Regions from separate parts of the Periweissella cryptocerci genome, predicted to be linked through region 1. Evidence: predicted binding sites of a transcription regulator. Region 1 holds the regulator's gene; the other holds the start of a gene.
The links. Region 1 encodes NrdR, which represses ribonucleotide reductase genes. Its sites were predicted from a motif close to ACACNATATATNGTGT; they were not measured.

Region 1 (3,217 bases):
AGCCAAATGGAACATTCCGGCAGTATGCCGATAATGGCTTTGACACGAGCGAAGTAGTGGTTGGTAAGTGGCAGATTCACAACGATGAATTAGAGTTGCGTTATCATAAAGCCGGTTATGCGGCAGCCTACAATTATGGTGGGAAAGACTTACAACAAGCGAAGCCTTACCAAGGTTACGCAATCAAAATCAACGAGCATACTGGTGCCCGTTTAGATGCGCCTGGAGCCAAGCAAACAAAACTACCAGATTTTGATATTCGTGCTAATGTCTTAGATAAGCAAATGTACTTACAAGGTGCGAATAACGCTAAGCGGGAAGGTATGTCTGAAAGTGACGGACAGGCGGTTGCTTCATTAAGCTACTACAAAAAAGCAATAACCCGACAAATTAATAAGCAAGTAAAACAGACAATTAAAACGATGACCGACACGCAAGCATTGAGTGCGGCGCTGATTGGCTATCGTGATAACACTAAGGCTAACAAACACATCGTTGCCAAGTTAGAATCAGAAATTAATAGCAAACAAAAACTAGTTGTAACCAAAAAAGACGATACGTGGTTGATTGCTTTGGATGACAAAGACAAACACCCATTTTTGGCGGTAAAACGTGATGTTAACAATTTCGCTTATGCACCGGTACATGTCCAAAAGAAAAAGAAAAAAGTAGTGCTTAAAGTTGGTGAATTTAGTAATCAGGTGAAGTTTGACTTGGCTAAATTTATTCCGACGTATATCTTACAAGAATCAGATAATCAAGCGCACTTGGATGATTATCGCCAAGTTCAAAAACTAATCAAACTCAAATAAAGTAAGCTGATACTGTGCCTAATTTTTACCCATGGGCAGCTGACTTCAAAGAGGACTGAATAGTAAGTCTTCTGCTCCCAAACTCGATTTTGCCTTCTAACAAAGGTTGAAATCGAGTTTTTTGTCGTGGACAACTGCAATTTTGGGGACGGTTTGGAATTCTTGATATTAGGGGCTAAATTTTTTTCTAGCGTGGTGCGCCAAGTAATTTACTGGCATGTAGTGGTCAAGTTTATTCACTCCCACGTCAGCTGAAATTAATGGTTAATTTTACATGAAATATCGAACAATCCAGCGAGGTGTGTACTAGTATTTTCTGTTATACTAGATGTAATATTAAATTTAATTATTTGGTGTTTACAACTAAACCAAATTGGAAAAGTAGAAAGGTGATTGCCCAATGCAATGTCCTAATTGTCAGTATAACGATACCCGTGTGGTTGATAGTCGGCCCGCCGATGAAGGACGTTCAATTCGTCGTCGTCGTGAATGCCCAAAGTGTGGTACCCGCTTTACAACGTTTGAACGAACTGAAACAACGCCTTTATTTGTTATCAAAAATGACGGCTCACGCGAAGAATTCAAGGGGGAAAAACTCCTCCGCGGATTAGTGCGCGCCGCTGAAAAACGTCCAATCAAGAGTGATCGCCTGATGCAAGTTGTCGCTCAAGTTGAAAAAGATTTACGTAAACTCGGTGAAAGTGAAGTTACCAGCCAGATTATTGGTGAGTATGCGTTGAAATATTTAAAGGATATTGATGAAATTGCCTATATTCGTTTTTCAAGTGTATACAAGCACTTTGACAGTGTTGAAGTGTTCTTAAATGAGCTTCAAGAAATTGTTGGCAATGATAAAACTAAGAAAGATTGATTAGGTGAAAAATGAGTGGAGAAGCACGGCAATTGAATCCAATGAGTGGCTTTATTTTGTCGGAAGCCGCTTATTTAAGTGACTTTGATCGGCAAGTTTTGACGTATTTATATCAGCCAATTATTGGCCCAAATGCAATGGCGTTATTCAATACTTTTTGGACATTGTTGGATGAACAGCCACGATTAGCTAACCGTCGCCGGCACAGTGATTTAATGAACCTAGTTAGTTTGAGTCCGCAAGCAATCGTCGAAGCGCGAGGACGGTTAGAAGCAGTCGACTTAATTCACACATGGCATAATTCGGATGCGTTGGGTGAATTTTACGTTTACGAAATGCACGCCCCATTACTACCAGATCAGTTTTTCAGTGACGAATTGATGAGTGTGCTCTTGATTGATGCAGTTGGTAGCCAAGCATATAAAACGCTCCAAGCAAAGTTTCGCTTACGCCGACTATTAGATTTTAAGGGTGAGGATATTTCGCAAAGCATGCTCGATGTTTTTCATTTGAGTTCGGCAGCATTTAATCAAGCGGCTGATTTAATGGATGAAAACGTTTCCCGCCAAGTTAGCGCACAAACGAATCAAGCAATTTTTAGTGATACAACGGATAGTCATTTTGATTTTGAATTGCTACTAGATACGCTGCAAAGTACTGGCTTGACGGCCGCACAGCTCGCACCATATCGTAATTTAATTATTTCTGAAAACATGGTGTATGGTGTGAACGAATTAGCACTTGCCAACATTATCCGGCAAACGATGAACTTCGATACGCATGAAATCAATGAATTAGCGCTTAAGCAGGCGGTGTCAGATATGTATAAAACACAACGGCAAACTACCGCCAAAGCCGAAGTTGAACAAGTACCAGCTACACCAAGCGAAAAAACTGAAACGCCAACAACCACGGCATTACCAGCGACGGTGCAAAAAATTGTGCAAGAAGCCAAAGACCTCTCGCCAGTTGAATTTTTAAATAGTATCAAGACAGCCCGCCATGGATTTGTGACCGCTAATGAAGAAAAAACGATTACTGATTTAGTTGAGCATAATGTGTTACCAATGGAAGTGATTAACATTTTGACATATTATGTCTTGGTCGGAATGAAGAACGATAACTTAACGCGGACGTATTACAACTCGATTGCCAATAGTTTGGGACAACATAAAATTATGACTGCGGAAGCTGCGTTGGCCGATATTGCCAAGTTCAATGAAGAACGCGCAGCGAAGAGTAAAAGTCGTGCTAATAATGGTAATTACCGGCGGACACCACGGAAAGTGGAAACCACGCCAACTTATGAAAAAACAGCAGAACAACAAAAAACACCGGCTGAAATTGCCGCCCAAAAGGCTGCAGCTGAGGCGCGCATGGAGCGTTTACGTGCTTCACGGGCACAAAATAATGAAAATTAACGAACGAAATGAGGAAACCCGATGCAAAATTTAGGGGCAAGTATGCAAGCATACTTTAATAAACATGCAAATAATTTTGCTAAAGCCAACGAAGCAATCCAAGCGGCTTTTGC
Region 2 (3,217 bases), 1.2 Mb from region 1:
GAAATGATCCATGCACGTGAAGATTTAGTAGCTAAATAATAGTGAACAGCTTCCGCGAATCAAGATTACTATAAAAACATCAAAAGGGAAGCGGACATAACTTGTCCTGCCTCCAAAAATAAGGGTTCGCTTTACTCTAGTGTGGGATTGTCGTTTGTGTACATTTCAACCATCGAATTGGGGCTGGAACATAGCTTTGTCAGGCTTGTGGTTGGCAACTATTTTCGCTAGTTTGAGCATTATGCCTAACTAACGAAGTGGCGGTAAATTACTTGGCGGGCGCAGCCTTTACACCGCGATTGGGGGTGTGCAACACATGTCGCCGCTGAGGATGAGATGAGGAGTCTAGGGAAGTTATTCCCGTAGAGTCCCAGCTTATCCGAGTTTGCCAAGACCGCACTTCGGCTTGGCAATGCGCTTCCAGCGTGGTGCGCCAAGTAATTTACTGTTACGTAGTGGCCAATTTTATGAAAGCCCACATCAGACGGAATAGAGCCAAAATAAGCCTGATTTCTCCTTGTGGCAAGGTAGAAATCAGGCTTATTAACGTGTGGTCAGGTCGTGGAAAAACCGTTGGTCACACTTGTTTATCTGCATATTAATCGCGATACTTAGCTAATTCTTCATCAATCATGGCAAGCACGAGTTGTTGATTTTCAGGATCTTCAAGATCGTACTTTTGTAAGTCAATCTTGAGCTTAGGTGAGACGTCATAGGCATCAAACCATTCCTTGTAAGCTGTCCACATCTTGAAGTAGTAATCTTGTAATTGTTGATTATCTTCAAATTGTTCGTAGTCCCGACCACGTTTTTTGATGCGGTACAAAATTGTAGCAAAGTCAGTTTCAGCATAGACCATCAAGTCTGGTGCTTTCTTTGGCATTTGTTGTAATTCATTCATCATGTTATTTAACAAAGTCATGTAAACATCTAATTCAGTATCTGAAATGTTACCTTCTTTGTTGTTTTCTTGGGTGAAAAGCGCATCTTCGTAGATAGAACGGTCTAAGACGTTGTTGTCATCTGCGAGGGCAGCTTTAATCATACCAAAACGCTTGTTCAGGAAGTAAATTTGTAATAAAAATCCATATTGCTTGGGATCGCCATAGTAAAGTGGCAAAACCGGATTGTCACCAACTGGTTCGTAAAAAGCCTTTGTCCCCATGTGGTCTGCAATCAAACTTGTAAGTGTTGTCTTACCAACACCAATCATACCTGCTGTAATAATCACCATAATGCCCTACCTTATCTCCTGAAATAACTCTATATATTGTAGCCGAAATTTGGCTCAACTACAATATAATGCGGTTGGAAATTAAAGATAGTTGTACAACTGTAAAAGGTTTGAATTATTCTTGAAGCTTAGCGAGTAATTGTGAACGTTTCATGCAACCTTAGTGAAATGAACGTATTTGTCAATTTAATGTTATATAATTAAATAGTGATAATAAGAAAGATGGAGACAAAAGATGAAAGAAACTGACGATTTTCGTAACTTGCAAAAAGTACGAGAAATTGAAAGGAGTCTTTCGGAGGGAATTAAAAACTTAGAACCAACTGCAGTTAATTCGGGTATTTTAGCTGCACAAATTATTGAAAACATTCAAAACTTACCAATTAGTCAAGAGGCTGATGTTTTAACGTTGATTCAAGGGATTCAATGTTTAACAGATGCCAATCAATTAGATTTTGATAGCGCAATTTCAATGCTTGAAATGTTAATTTCGTTAGTGGATAAGGCATTGAAGGAACGTTACCAAATTCAAAATAAGATTGAACGGTATTTAGCAAGTATTCCGGTAGTCGTTGATAATCAACCAGATATCGCTGCCGCACGCAATCGGTTACGTAAAGAGTTAACTGATGGCTCAATTGTTAATTTAGAAGTGGCATTTGCCAACTTAAAAGAGGCATGTTCAGTGTCATTGGCTAACTTTGAATTTGAGCGCTCAAATGCGACGGAAGTAATTGCAACGGCTAAAAAAGGAATTGTGAATAATGAAAGTGCCGTTCAAGTGGCATTGGAAAATTTAGAAAATTACTTAGTAAAAAATGATTTAGAATTTAATCAATTGCATGAGTTGCAAAAAAACTTACAGCAAACAGTGCAAAGTGCTTTGCAAGAGCGGCAAAACGTATTGCAATTAGTTGATGAATATCGGGTGCCATTGGCATTGTATGAAAATAAGAATATTCAATTTGCTCAAAATCGCTTAGACAAGTTAGTAATTGACGGAACTAACGCTGAAATTCTGGCAAGTTTAGAAGCGCTTAAATTGGCCGTTGAGTTGATTGCTGAGGATAGTAGTCGTGTTCGTACGCGGGCAGAAGAGTTACTGCAAGCAGCGAATCGGAATCATTTGGTATTGAATGACTGGCAATGGCAGCAAGTCGTCGCCTTACACCGTGTGTTAAATGATAAATCAGCCCGAATTGAAGAGTTGCGCTCACATTATAATCAGGTGGATACATTTGTTGACGGTGTGCAATTTGACTTGGAAGCGTGCGACAAGGAGCTCGCAATCTTACAAAAGAGTGTGCAAGTGGCCGTTGATCGTGGTGAATTAATGACGGTTATAGTGCGCCGAATGCTAAAGGTTGTCAAATTCTTACACCGCATGGAAAAAAATGCAGCGATGAAAGAAGCATTCATTAACGTTGGTACGGCGAAAACGGAAGTCGAAGCACATGCTGATCAAATTCAGCTGTTAGCGACACGGACGAATAAATTAACACAGCAAGCGATTCAACTGAATTATCGTGGTGATGAAGAAGGAGCAATGCAGTACTTAGTGCGCGCACAAGAACAAGTTGCCCGTTGTACTCGTTTAGTACGAGAAGCAACTTGGACACTTAACGGCGCCGTCTATGCAGTCTTATTGGCTGAGTATAGTACGACCGAGGCAGTATTTAATGAAGCGCTACAATTAGTTGATAATGATCCAATTCGACTTGAACGACAAAGTTATTTAGTTGGCGAGACGGATTGGCCCGTTGCGACTTGCACCAAGTCAAAAATTGCGAACGGCGTTGGTAACTTACACCATGAGTCATTACCAGACTTATGGGAACAGTTAGGTTTGGACGAAGTAGTCCCAATGCTTGAAACAATGATTTATGGTGATCCAAAGAAAATTTTAGTATCATAAAAAAGTTAGCATAAAAATGGCGAATAAAAAGAGCTTAACCGAACGTGAAAACGCGTGGTTAAGCTCTT

Region 2: the regulator NrdR is predicted to act here: its motif matches at 1,261-1,276, upstream of EQG49_RS08680 (deoxynucleoside kinase).

The regions. Positions count from the first base shown of each region.
Region 1 is NZ_CP037940.1:731,134-734,350, reverse strand. It holds gene EQG49_RS03430 (hypothetical protein) at 1-812, shown strand, start outside; gene nrdR (transcriptional regulator NrdR) at 1,213-1,683, shown strand; gene EQG49_RS03420 (DnaD domain protein) at 1,695-3,104, shown strand; gene dnaI (primosomal protein DnaI) at 3,126-3,217, shown strand, end outside.
Region 2 is NZ_CP037940.1:1,974,533-1,977,749, forward strand. It holds gene EQG49_RS08675 (2-dehydropantoate 2-reductase) at 1-39, shown strand, start outside; gene EQG49_RS08680 (deoxynucleoside kinase) at 599-1,234, opposite strand; gene EQG49_RS08685 (hypothetical protein) at 1,470-3,149, shown strand.